DNA from 4 places in the Streptomyces sp. NPDC002845 genome. Region 4 is predicted to be linked to each of the others. Evidence: riboswitches for the same ligand, from Rfam matches in the RefSeq annotation. Region 4 holds a riboswitch; each other region holds the start of a gene.

Region 1 (3,199 bases), on a different contig from region 4:
GACGGCCTCCGGGCCCGGCACCCCGGCCTCGACGTGAGCGCGGAGCGGCTCTTCGGCCGGGCGAGCGAGGTGCTGACCGGGGTCGCGCGGGAGTCCGAACTGCTCGCCCTGGGGTCCTGTGGGCTCAGCGGGATCGCCGGGTTCCTGCTCGGCTCGGTCGGCCAGGCCGTCGTCGCGCACGCCGAGCGGCCCGTCGTCCTCGTCCGGGCCGGGGAGCAGGCGGTCGACGAGCATGGGAAGGACCCGTCCGGAATCCCGTCCGCCGCGGCACCGTTCCGCCCCGTCGCCCTCGGCATCGACACGTCCGACCCCGACGACACGCTCATCGGGTTCGCGTTCGAGGCGGCCGTCCGGCGCGAGACCCTCCTCCGGGTCGTCCACGGCTGGAACCTGCCACCCCACTTCGCGTACGGCCCTCCCATGCCCGTCGAACCGAGCGCCGAACTGGGGCAGCGGGACGCCGCCGCTCTGACCGAGGTCCTGCGCCCCTGGCGGCAGAAGTTCCCGGTCGTCGAGGTCGCCGAGGAGTCACGGCTCGGCAGGGCAGCCGACCACCTGGTGGACGCCTCCCGCGAGGCCTCTCTGCTCGTCGTCGGCCGCCGCATCCGCCACGCGCCCGTCGGCCCCCACATCGGCCCGGTCACCCACGCGGTACTGCACCACGCCACGGCGCCCGTCGCCGTCGTACCCCACGAGTGAGAGCTCAGAGCCTGTGTCATGTCCCCGGCCGGGCGCCCGCCGCCTGGCACGCACTCCCCCACTGCCTTAAGGGCGTGGGGGGACCCCCAGCCGCGTTGCCGAAACGCCCACGTGGCTCCTCCCCCACGCTCGAACCGGCTTCGCTCGGCTCGCGCGGGGGCACCCCCATCGAGGACCTTCCGGCGCCTTGCGATCGCACGCTCCCCCACTCTCGGCTGCGCTCTAGCGGGGGGGGGGGACCCCATGACGACGTGCGCTGATCCGACCGGGGATGTGACACAGGCTCTCAGCCCAGGCGGGGGATCTCGATGGCCGGGCAGCGGTCCATCACCATGTCCAGGCCGGCCGCGCGGGTGTGCTGGTACGCCTCCTCGTCGATCACACCCAGCTGGAACCAGACCGCCTTGGCGCCGATGGCCGCGGCCTCGTCGGCGACCGGCCCGGCGAGTGCGCTGTTGACGAAGACGTCGACCACGTCGACCGGGAAGGGGATGTCGGACAGGGACGCGTAGCCCTGCTCGCCATGGACCGTCTCCGCCTTGGGGTGCACCGGGACGATGCGCTTGCCGTAGCGCTGCAGGACGTCCGCGACGCCGTACGCCGCGCGGCGCTCGTTCATGGACAGGCCGACGACGGCCCAGGTGTCGCCGAGTTCCGTCAGGATTCTGCGGATCGTGGCCGGATCGCCGTACATGTCCTGTCTCCCGTGTCCGAAGTAGGGGTTCACCGGTCGGCAACAGCGCAGGGCGCCCGGCGATTCCCGCATCCCGGCGTGATAGCTTGCCGAGGCCAGTCGAACCCACGTGCGTGGGTCAGGGAATCCGGTGCGAATCCGGAACTGACGCGCAGCGGTGAGGGGGACGGGCGGGGCATCGGCCACTGGACCAGGACGGTCCGGGAAGGCGCCACGTCCGGGTGATCCCGAGTCCGAAGACCTGCTGGCGGCCCCCGCGGTCGGACGACGGCGGGGGAGCACCGTACGACCGGGCTCCGCGTACGAGCCCTCGACGACGAGGACCGACTCCCGTGCCGTTCGCGCGCCTTGCCCGTCCCGCCGCCCTGCTCGCCTGCGGAGCGCTGCTCCTCACCGGCTGCGGAACGAGCGGTTCCACGACGACCGCCGAGGCCGCGGTCACCCTCGACAACTGCGGCCGCACCGTACGCGTCGACTCCCCGCCGAAGCGGGCCGTCTCCCTCAACCAGGGCACCACCGAGATCATGCTCTCCCTCGGCCTCGCCGACCGGATGGCGGGCACCGCCACCTGGACCGACCCCGTGCTGAAGGGCCTGGAGAAGGCGAACGCCAAGGTGGAGCGCATCGCCGACAACGCCCCCTCCTTCGAACGGGTCCTGGACGCCGAGCCGGACTTCGTCGCCGCGTCCTTCGTCTCCACCCTCGGCAAGGGCGGCGTGGCCACCCGCGAGCAGTTCGAGAAGCTCGGCGTGCCCACCTATGTCTCGCCGTCCGACTGCGAGGGCAAGGACAACTCCGGCGACGGGGACGGCTCGCGGGCGAAGCCGCTGACCATGGACACCGTGTACGGCGAAGTCCGCGACCTCGCCGAGGTGTTCGGGGTGGAGGAGCGGGGCGAGAAGCTCGTCGCCTCGCTCAAGAAGAGGACAGCGACGGCCACTTCGGGGATCGACGCCTCCGACGCCACCCTCCTGTACTGGTTCGCCAACTCCGAGTCCCCCTACATGGCGGGCTGTTGCGGAGCCCCCGGCACCATCACCCGGACCCTCGGCGCCCAGAACGTCTTCGACGACACGCACGAGGAGTGGCCCCAGATCAACTGGGAGACCGTCGCCGACCGCGACCCGGACGTCCTCGTCATCGGCGACCTGGTCCGCAAGTCGCAGACCGCCGAGTCCGCCGAGAAGAAGATCGCGTTCCTGGAGTCCGACCCGGTCACCAAGAACATGACCGCCGTGAAGAACAAGCGGTACGTGCTGCTCAGCGGACAGGCCATGAACCCGACCATCCGCACCGTGGAGGGCGTGGAGCGGGTCGCCGCCGGGCTGCGCGCGTTCGGGCTCGCCGGGTGACTGTCCGGGGGCTTCTGCTCGGCGCGACCGGAGTGGCCCTGCTGTGCGGCTCGCTCGCCGTCGCGATCACCATCGGACCGGCCGACATCCGCGTCGGCGACGTGTGGTCCGTGGTCGCGGCCCATCTCGGCTGGGGGAGCACGGACTTGAGCCCCGTGCGGGACGGGATCGTGTGGCAGCTGAGGCTGCCGCGCACGCTGCTGGCGGCCGTGTGCGGTGCCGGGCTCGCCGTGTGCGGTGCCGTCATGCAGTCGCTGCTGCGCAATCCGCTCGCCGATCCGTTCGTGCTCGGGGTCTCGTCCGGGGCCTCGACGGGCGCGGTCGCCGTGGTCGTGCTGGGGATCGGCGGCGGGGCGGTGTCGCTGTCGGCGGGCGCGTTCCTGGGCGCGCTGGTCTCGTTCGCGTTGGTGCTGCTGCTCAGCCACACGCTCGGCGGCACCACCGACCGCGTGGT
Region 2 (3,199 bases), on a different contig from region 4:
GGTGCGGACGGCCAGCCAGACCCAGTCCGCCGTGTCGCCGTTGGTCGTCCAGATCTTCTGCCCGTTGATGACGTACTCGTCGCCCTCCCTGACCGCCCGCGTCTTCAGCGAGGCCAGGTCCGTGCCCGCGTCGGGCTCGCTGTAGCCGATCGCGAAGTCGATCTCGCCGGAGAGGATCTTCGGCAGGAACGACGCCTTCTGCTCCTCGGTGCCGTACCGCATGATCGTCGGGCCGACCGTGTTGAGCGCCATCAGCGGCAGCGGGACGCCGGCCTGGGCGGCCTCGTCGAAGAAGATGAACTGTTCCATGGCGGTCAGTCCGCGCCCGCCGTACTCCTTCGGCCAGCCCACGCCCAGCCAGCCGTCCGTGCCGAGGCGGCGGATCGTGTCGCGGTAGAACCGCTTCTGCGCGGCCGGTCCGGCGTGCCGCGTGTGGGCGCCCGCCGGGACCAACTCGGCGAAGTAGGCGCGCAGTTCGGTGCGCAGCCGCTGCTGCTCGGGCGTGTATTCGAGATGCACGGCGCCTCCTGGCTCCCCACGGCCGGACCTGACGGCGCACACCGTAGAACGTGTTCCAGAAATTGGGAACACGTGCGGGACACATGGCTAAGGCTCCCCGGAAGTCCGGGGAGCCTTAGCCATGTGGTCGATCGCTCAGCGAGTGGCGGGAGTTGCCTGTGCGGCGCTTCCCTTCTCCCGGGCGGCTGCCGGGCGCGGAGCCAGGAGCCGTTCCGCCAGGTGCCCGAAGACCAGGCCGTACGCGGTCCAGAGGGTCACCTGGATCGCGAGGGCGGACAGCCTGTACTGCCAGAGCAGCGTGGCGGGGAAGCCCTCGGGGGCCTCGTCGTAGGACGGCAGGAAGGCATACGCCAGGCCTACGGCGAGGACGAAGAAGGCGCCCGCGGCGACGGTGGCGTTCCAGTTGCCCAGGCGGGGCGCGAGGCGCTTGCCCAGGATCACGGTGCCGACGGCCAGGAGCACGCCGAGCACGATCATCAGGAAGTACAGCACGGTGCGCTGGTCGAGGGCGTCGGGGCTGCCGACGGCGGGCGGGTTGGGCGGGTACTTGAGGAAGGGGACGACATAGACCGCGACCAGCCCCGCCACCGCCAGGAGCAGCGCGCTCGCGCGCGGCCCGAAGAGGCCGATCCGGCCGAGCGCGAAGCAGTACGCGAGAGCGGCGATGCCGCCGAACGCGACGCCGTAGACCAGGACGCCGGTGCTCAGACCGGTGGTGGACTGCAGGGTGCGGCTGAAGGGTTCCTCGCCGCCGTGCTCATGGGCGTGGGCCTCCTCGAAGGCGATGGCCTCGTCGACCCGCGGCTCGCCCAGGAAGTAGGCGACGACCAGGGCGAGAAGGCCTGCGGCGAGGCCCGCGAGCATGCCGCGGACCAGGAGGTTTCTGACCGTTGTGGAGTTCATGCGCGGTTACGGTTCCTCGTCGCCGTCAGTGGCAGGGGAAGCCGAGCAGGTGGCGGGCGTCGTGCACCCACTCGTGGACGCCCTCCCCGGACAGCAGCGAGGTGGCGCCCTGTTCGGCGCCGACGAAGTAGAGCAGGACCAGCATCAGGATGCCGAAGAAGACCGCCCAGGGGACGATCGCGCCGACCGGCAGCTTTGCCGGTACGGCGGTGGGGGTTGCGGCCGACGATGCGACGGCGGACTGCGCCATGGCAGGACCTCCTGGGGAACTCGCGTCCCGTCTCGGTGGTGCACAGGACGACGGCCACGGGTCTGACTTGCTCAGCCCCTGTCGCCCCTGGCGGGCGCGGTACGGGCTGGGCTTACAGTGGCGCGACCGTGCCGGATTCCCACCGGCTTCCGTCGACCGTCATCGATATCGACGCGAACGTACCGCGAAGCGGGGTTCCGGCCAAGGGCGCATGGGCGGCGCACCGTGCGCCGGTGACCTGGTCACGCGGCCGTTTCCAGGTCGCCTTATGGTCATGTCCCGGACAGGGCAAGGGTGTTGAGTACGAGCCGAGGACGAGTCGAGTACGAGAGTGGGCGGATGACGAGCCGAGTGATGTTGATCTCACCCGCACTGAACAAGGCCCTCCGCGAGGCCCGTTTCGACGACGGGTGCCCGCTGGACGCCGCCGGCCTTCGGTCGGCCCACGCGGCCGCGGGCACGGTCCCGGCCGCCGACCGGGCGTGGGTCTCCCCCAGCGTGCGCTGCCGCGAGACGGCCGACGCGCTCGGGCTCGACGCCGTTTCGGTGCCCTCACTCGCCGGTCTGGACGTCGGCCGCTGGCGCGGCGCGGACCTGGCGGAGGTCAGCGGCAGGGAGCCGGAGGCGATGGTCCGGTGGCTGTCCGAACCCGACTCCGCCCCGCACGGCGGCGAGTCGGTCCGCGCGCTGTGCGACCGGGTCGCACGCTGGCTCGACACGGCCGCCCAGGTCGGCGGCCGCACCGTCGCCGTGGTCGAGCCCGAGGTCGTACGGGCCGTGCTGGTACGCGTGCTGGGCGCGCCGGAGTCCGCCTTCTGGCGCGTCGACGTACCCCCGCTGACCGCCACGGAACTCAGCGGCCGGGCCGCCCGCTGGAACGTACGGGCAGGACGGCCGCTCGGGGAGACGGGCGCCTCCACTGACCCCGCGTGAGCCGGCCGCCCTCGACGAGGGCAAGCTCCTCCGTCCGGCGCGCGGGTCTGCGTGGTGAGGCGCGGTCAGCCGGGCGGGCGAGACCCACGCCCACTCGGCCTCGGCCGACCGGACGGCCCTGGTTGCCGACCTCGACCGACGCGCCGACCGCGCTCTTCGCCCGACGGACCTGCCCCGTCGGGCGACCAGGCAGCCCTGGTCCCACTGAACGGCCCCCTCCCGCCTCAACCTGACCGATGACGCCGACCTCAACCGCCGGGCGGGCCGCCGAACCATCCGGCTGACGGTCGCTCGGTGCACGTGGCGGCCTCGCCGGGGCAACCCGGACCGGTCCGCCGAGCGAACGCACCCCGGCTGCCCACGCGCGGGAAGGCGGCGGCCAACCGGGGCCGGTCCCGATCTCCACTGCCCCGGGGACTCTCCGCACCAAACTGCCGTACGATCCCGCACCACCGAACGGGCCCCTGGAACACCCGAGCTTCCTCTTCCTCGACGAAGCACAGGACACCAACCCCGTCCTGGAACAGGTCTTCGCCGCTCAACGTGCCCACACCCAGCTGGTCATGGTCGGCGACTCCGCACAGGCGATCTACG
Region 3 (3,199 bases), on a different contig from region 4:
CCCCACCGGTAGGGGGTGGGTGGTGGGGTTGTCGGGGGTCTGCGGGTTGTGTGGGGCTGGTCGCGCCCACGCGGCGGAGCCGCATATCGATACAGCCCCGCGCCCCTTGCGGGGCGCGGCCTCAGCCGGAGTGGCGCCGATGAGCCCGCGCCAACCTCGCCGACCTGCTCCAGCCCCATGGGCCCGCGCCAAGCTCCTCCAGCTCCGCGCTGAGCCTTTGCAGCCCAGACCAGGCACCATCAGCCTGTCCAGCGTTTGAGGACGAGGCCGTTCAGGCCGATCTACAGCAACCCCCACCCACCCAAACTGCCCTGCCCGCCCCCCGCCTCCGGCAGACTGCCATCCATGGACATCACGATCCGGCAGGCCAGGCCCGACGAGTACGACGCTCTCGGGGAGATCACCGCGCAGGCCTATCTCGGCGACGGCCTGCTCGACTTCGGTGAGAGCGACGGGTACCTCGGCGAGCTGAAGGACGTGGCCAAGCGAGCGGCCGCGGCCGAGGTCCTTGTGGCCGTGGAGCGGGACCGGGTGCTCGGCGGTGTGACGTTCGTCCCGTCCGGCGGTCCCATGGCCGACATAGCGCGGCCCGGTGAGGCCGAGATCCGCATGCTCGCGGTCACCCCCGCGTCCCGTGGCCGGGGCACGGGCGAAGCCCTCGTACGCGGCTGCCTCGACCGCGCCCGCGCCACGCCCGGCTGCGTCCGCGTCGTCCTGTCCACCCAGGCCGCGATGCGCACCGCCCACCGCATCTACGAGCGCCTCGGCTTCACCCGCACCCCCGAGCGCGACTGGAACCCGATTCCCGAGCTCGACATCAGCCTGCTCACCTACGAGCTGACGCTCTGACACCCTCTGGAACCGATACGGCACAACATGTGGGGGTGACCTCGCGGCCCGGCACAAGATGTATGCTCATGCTCGCTGTCGCCGCAGGGGAATCCGGTGCGAATCCGGAACTGTCCCGCAACGGTGTACTTGTGCATGTCTGTCCCCGGGACAGGCCCGCACGAACGTCAGTCCGAGGACCTGCCGACAGTGCGCCCGGCCGTCCGGTCCGGGTGCCCTGACGTCCGGGTCTCGTGGAATGGGCCGGTGGACGCGACGCCACGTGCGCTCGTGTGCTGCCCCCTGCCCTGTGCGAGGCCCCCGTGCCGAGCGAGGGAGAGCCCCACGTGACCATCGCGCCAGCCGAACCGGCTTCAGCAGCGGCTCAGTCCGCGACATCCACCGCGGACGACGGTCCCGGAGCAACCCTGCTGCGGACCCTGACCGAGCTGACCGCCGACCTCCCCGACGCCGACCCCGGCCGGGTCGCCGCCGCCGCGCTGCGCGGCCGGTCCGCCCGGGCCGACGAGACGGAGCTGCGCGAGCTGGCCACGGAGGCGGCGGCCGGCCTCATCTCCGAGGACCCGGCCTACTCCCGGCTGGCCGCCCGGCTGCTGACCATCGGCATCGCCGCCGAGGCCGCCTCGCAGGGCGTCACGTCCTTCACCGGGTCGGTCGCGGTCGGGCACCGGGAGGGGCTCATCGCGGACCGTACGGCCGAGTTCGTACGCGTCCACGCCGAGCGGCTCGACGCGCTCGCCGACCCGGACGCCGACGACCGCTTCGGCTACTTCGGTCTGCGGACGCTCCACTCCCGCTATCTGCTCCGGCACCCCATCACCCGCAAGGTCATCGAGACGCCCCAGCACTTCATGCTCCGGGTGGCCGCCGGTCTCGCCGAGGACGACACGACCCGGTCCGTCGACGAAGTGGCCGCCCTGTACGGGCTGATGAGCCGCCTCGACTACCTTCCCTCCTCCCCCACGCTCTTCAACTCCGGCACCCGGCACCCCCAGATGTCGTCCTGCTACCTCCTCGACTCCCCGAAGGACGAGCTGGACTCGATCTACGACCGCTACCACCAGGTGGCCCGCCTCTCGAAGCACGCCGGCGGCATCGGCATCGCGTACTCCCGCGTCCGCTCCCGCGGTTCACTGATCCGCGGCACGAACGGGCACTCCAACGGCATCGTCCCGTTCCTGAAGACCCTCGACGCCTCGGTCGCCGCCGTGAACCAGGGCGGCCGGCGCAAGGGCGCGGCCGCCGTCTACCTGGAGACCTGGCACTCGGACATCGAGGAGTTCCTGGAGCTGCGCGACAACACCGGCGAGGACGCCCGCCGTACGCACAACCTGAACCTCGCGCACTGGGTCCCGGACGAGTTCATGCGCCGTGTGAACGCCGACGAGCCGTGGTCGCTGTTCTCGCCGGCCGACGTGCCCGAACTGGCCGACCTGTGGGGCACGGAGTTCGAGGCCGCCTACCGCAGGGCGGAGGCCGAGGGGCTCGCCCGCAGGACCATCCCGGCCCGCGATCTCTACGGCCGCATGATGCGCACCCTCGCGCAGACCGGCAACGGCTGGATGACCTTCAAGGACGCCGCCAACCGCACCGCCAACCAGACGGCCGAGCCGGACCACGTCATCCACTCCTCCAACCTCTGCACGGAGATCCTGGAGGTCACGGACGACGGGGAGACGGCGGTCTGCAACCTCGGTTCGGTGAATCTGGGTGCCTTTGTCGATACGTCGACCGGCGACCTCGACTGGGAGCGGCTCGACGCCACCGTCCGCACCGCCGTCACCTTCCTCGACCGCGTCGTCGACATCAACTTCTACCCCACCGAGCAGGCGGGCCGGTCGAACGCGAAGTGGCGGCCCGTCGGCCTGGGCGCGATGGGCCTGCAGGACGTGTTCTTCAAGCTGCGCCTGCCCTTCGACTCACCGGAGGCCAAGCGCCTTTCCACCCGCATCGCCGAACGCGTCATGCTCGCCGCGTACGAGGCCTCCGCCGACCTCGCCGAGCGCAACGGGCCCCTCCCCGCCTGGCAGAAGACCCGTACGGCCCGGGGCGTCCTCCACCCCGACCACTACGGAGTCGAGTTCACCTGGCCGGAGCGCTGGGCGGCCCTGCGGGAACGCATCGCCGAGACGGGGCTGCGCAACTCGCTGCTCCTCGCCATCGCGCCCACCGCCACGATCGCGTCGATCGCCGGCGTGTACGAGTGCATCGAGCCCCAGGTCTCCAACCTGTTCAAGCGCGAGACCCTCTCCGGCGAGTTCCTCCAGGTCAACTCGTACCTGGTGAACGAGCTGAAGCGGCTCGGCGTCTGGGACGCCCGCACCCGCGAGGCGCTGCGCGACTCGGGCGG
Region 4 (3,199 bases):
CATGAGTACGACCTGACTGGTCCGGTCGCTTCCCGGCTTGAGCAGCACGGGGTTCATCAGCGCGGTCGGTTCGACACGGCACGCCTGGGCCTGCATGGCCTGCGCCCGACCGATCTCGGCGCCCTCGCGTGTCACGAACGAATTGAGGGACATGTTCTGCGCCTTGAAGGGCGCGACCTTGACCCCCTGCCGCACCAGCCACCGGCAGATCCCGGCGGTGACGACGCTCTTCCCGGCGTCGGAGGTGGTGCCTGCGACGAGCAGTCCGCCGCTCATGACGTCCGTCCTCTCCTGAGCAGTCGCGTCCTGAGCAGTGGCGTCCTGAGCAGTCGCGCGGCGGTGCGGTTGAGCGGTCGCGCCCCGGCGCACACGCCGAGCGCGAGCCACCCCACGCGCCGTGAGAGCCGTACGGTCCGCTCGATGTCCCCCACGGCCACGGCGCGCCCCTCGCCGTTGAGTACCGGCCGGTGCTCGACACGCCCCCCGTACGAGAGCGTCCCGCCCAGCCGCACGCCGAGCGCCCCGGCGTACGAGGCCTCCACGGGCCCGGCGTTGGGGCTCGGGTGCGCGGCGGCGTCGGCACGCCAGGCACGTACGGCCCCGCGTGGCTGGCTTCCGGCCACGGCGGCGAGCGCGGCGGTCAGCCGGGCCCCCGGCCACCCGGCCACGTCGTCGAGCCGGGCGGAGGCCCACCCGTACCGCCTGTAGCGGGCCGACTTGTGCCCGACCATGGCGTCCAGGGTGTTGACGGCCCGGAACCCGAGAAGCCCGGGCACTCCGCCCACGGCCCCCCACACCAGGGCCCCCACCACCGCGTCCGACGTGTTCTCGGCGACGGACTCCACGACGGCCCGGGCGATCCCGTCGGCGTCGAGCGCCTGCGGGTCCCGCCCGCACAGGTGCGGCAGCCGCGCCCGGGCGCCTTCGACGTCTCCGGCTTCCAGTGCCTGCCCAATGGCCCGAGCCTCTCGCCCGAGCGAAGTCCCCCCGACAACCGCCCAGGTGGCGGCGGCGGTCAGCGCGACGGAAGCGGTACGGGACGGACGTACGACGGCAGCGGCGACGGCCCCGAGCGCCACGACCCCACCGGCGCACACGGCGGTGTGCAGCGCGCCCCACCCGCGGTGGTCCCGCCACAGCACCCGCTCCACGGCGCCCGCGGCCCGCCCGAACGCGGCGACCGGATGCCCGCGGCGGGGGTCGCCCAGGAGAAGGTCACCGAGAAGTCCGGCGGCGGCGCCGTACGCGAAAACGCGATCGGCACGCATGACTTCAGCCGATCGCTACGGCGGGAAGGTCGCGCGTACCGCGTCGCGTACCGGGTGTACGGAGCCTCGTACCGCTACGGAGCCTCGTACTGTTCGGGAGCCTCAACGGGCAGCCGCTCATGGCGTTATGTCCTCACTCAGGGTGTCCGCGCCCTGGTTCGACGAGACCGGCGGCGAGAGTTCCTGGCTCCCGGGGCTCGGCACCCCGGTGACAGTGGCGGGACCGCGCCGGATTCACACCGGCTTCCTCTCCTGCCGCCGTACTGGCCCCGGCAGTCCACCACGGGGTTGGAAGACCCGTCAACTTGCCGTTGACCTGCGGCGCTGTGCTGTGCTGAGGCCCACACCGCTGAAATGTCGTCAGCCGGCCGAATCGGCGGTTTCTGTGCTCTTTCCCGGCCCGGAAGCTGGGAAGACTGGAGGGAACGGCAGTACGAACACTGAAAGCGCCGGCGAGCGGCATTGGGTGATTCGTGGCGGGGAGACGAACCTGGTGTGGCCGAGCCTCCGCAGCCTCGGGTACGCCCGGGCGGTGGCTGGACGCGGCGCTTGGGGACGTCACGGTGAGGACGCCGGGCCGGTGCGCTGACTTGTGGGACGAAGGAGTTCGGTGTGGTCGGCAGGGAGTCTTCGGGGCGAGTGTGGGTCAGGAGCAGTCACTCCGGTGACCAGGGCGAATGTGTGGAAGTGGCCGCTGAGGAGGGGCTCGTGCTGATACGTGACTCGAACCGGAGCAAGGACACGGTGCTCGTCTTCCGCCAGGCGTCGTGGTGTGGTTTTCTGGCGGAGCTTGTGAACCCGGGAGCGGGCGGCTCGTGACGATCCGCCCGGGGGGCGGGAGGTAGGCACATGGGAGATCGGGCCAGGGAAACAGCTTCGGCGCACACGGGGAAAACCGGCGCGCGAGGGACGTGGGTTGCGGCAGCCGCTCCGCTGGCGCTCTTCTGTTCGGTGGTGGGAGTGCTCTCCGTCGGGGCGGGTGCCCTGGCGGCGCTCCTGGTGCCGGGAGGGGCGGCGCGCGGTCTCGTCTGGCTGGTGGTGACCGTGCTGATCGCCGTCGGCGCCGGCGTGTGGTGGGGGCTCACCCCCGTCACCGAGCGGCTCCGGGTTCTGAACCGGGCTCTGTCGGGGGTTCAGCCCCGGAGGTCACAGCACCACTGACGGTGGTGGTCTGCGTACCTCCGGAGCGGTGGCGCAGCGCCCTGCCCAGCACCGTGCCGATCGCGGTGACGAGGGCCGCGCCGACCGCACCGATCACCGCCGTGGTGAGCGGGGTCGCGGCCCCGAAGGGAACGCCGGGGGCGACCCGGGCGGCCACGGAGACGCCGAACAGCAGGACGCTGCCGCATGTCGTGCCCAGCAGCAGCCGGACCGACAGCAGGCGTATCTCCCCGGCCACCCGGGCGCTCTCGACCTCGATGAGGGCCTCCGCCCACTCGGGCCGCTGTATGGCGTGCGCCTTGAGGGCGTGGTCGTTGAGCGCGGCGGGCTCGTCCTGGTCCGTCGTCTCGGGAGGCACTGCCGGTGGTTCGCCCGTCGGAACGGTGGGGGCCGTGCGTATTTCCCGCCACCACGCTCGTAATCCGAAGACCGCCATGAGGCCTCCCCCCGTTCTCCGCCCGGGCCACTCGTCCCGGGGTCAGCTGTTGTCCAGACTCTCCCTGATCGCGTCGAGCGTCTCGATCAACTGCTCGTCGCGGTACGCGATGGCGCTGATGTCCTCGAAGCACTCCTGGTAGCGCGCAGTGAGGCCCAGGTCGTCACGGTTCGACAGGCCCCCTGTGGGGCCCTCCATGTACAGCAGGTCGTCCTCGTCCTTGAACCCGAGCAGGATGAACGACGTAGCGGTGGCGTAGTGCGCCCCGGCGGAGAAGGGCAGCAGCTGGATGGTCATGCGGGGGTGTTCCGCCATGGTCTTGATGTGGTCCAGC

What was found. Region 4 has a riboswitch for cobalamin ahead of ACWD3C_RS07700 (cobalamin biosynthesis protein). Riboswitches for the same ligand answer to the same signal wherever they lie in the genome.
Region 1: it holds a riboswitch for cobalamin, as region 4 does, so the genes downstream of both, ACWD3C_RS38210 (ABC transporter substrate-binding protein) here and ACWD3C_RS07700 (cobalamin biosynthesis protein) in region 4, are expected to answer to the same signal.
Region 2: it holds a riboswitch for cobalamin, as region 4 does, so the genes downstream of both, ACWD3C_RS10025 (CbtB domain-containing protein) here and ACWD3C_RS07700 (cobalamin biosynthesis protein) in region 4, are expected to answer to the same signal.
Region 3: it holds a riboswitch for cobalamin, as region 4 does, so the genes downstream of both, ACWD3C_RS36090 (ribonucleoside-diphosphate reductase subunit alpha) here and ACWD3C_RS07700 (cobalamin biosynthesis protein) in region 4, are expected to answer to the same signal.

What each region holds. Positions count from the first base shown of each region.
Region 1 covers NZ_JBSFUU010000078.1:37,000-40,198, forward strand. Annotated here, with positions in the region: gene ACWD3C_RS38200 (universal stress protein) at 1-699, shown strand, start outside; gene ACWD3C_RS38205 (CoA-binding protein) at 986-1,393, opposite strand; cobalamin riboswitch at 1,473-1,656, shown strand; gene ACWD3C_RS38210 (ABC transporter substrate-binding protein) at 1,726-2,745, shown strand; gene ACWD3C_RS38215 (FecCD family ABC transporter permease) at 2,742-3,199, shown strand, end outside.
Region 2 covers NZ_JBSFUU010000011.1:12,392-15,590, reverse strand. Annotated here, with positions in the region: gene ACWD3C_RS10035 (acyl-CoA dehydrogenase family protein) at 1-519, opposite strand, end outside; gene ACWD3C_RS10030 (CbtA family protein) at 655-1,422, opposite strand; gene ACWD3C_RS10025 (CbtB domain-containing protein) at 1,448-1,672, opposite strand; cobalamin riboswitch at 1,708-1,848, opposite strand; gene ACWD3C_RS10020 (histidine phosphatase family protein) at 2,012-2,605, shown strand; partial or broken gene ACWD3C_RS10015 (UvrD-helicase domain-containing protein) at 3,085-3,199, shown strand, end outside.
Region 3 covers NZ_JBSFUU010000070.1:15,919-19,117, reverse strand. Annotated here, with positions in the region: gene ACWD3C_RS36095 (GNAT family N-acetyltransferase) at 346-849, shown strand; cobalamin riboswitch at 912-1,051, shown strand; gene ACWD3C_RS36090 (ribonucleoside-diphosphate reductase subunit alpha) at 1,176-3,199, shown strand, end outside.
Region 4 covers NZ_JBSFUU010000008.1:30,065-33,263, reverse strand. Annotated here, with positions in the region: gene ACWD3C_RS07705 (cobyric acid synthase) at 1-276, opposite strand, end outside; gene ACWD3C_RS07700 (cobalamin biosynthesis protein) at 273-1,268, opposite strand; cobalamin riboswitch at 1,427-1,565, opposite strand; gene ACWD3C_RS07695 (DUF397 domain-containing protein) at 1,881-2,087, shown strand; gene ACWD3C_RS07690 (hypothetical protein) at 2,359-2,787, opposite strand; gene ACWD3C_RS07685 (helix-turn-helix domain-containing protein) at 2,908-3,199, opposite strand, start outside.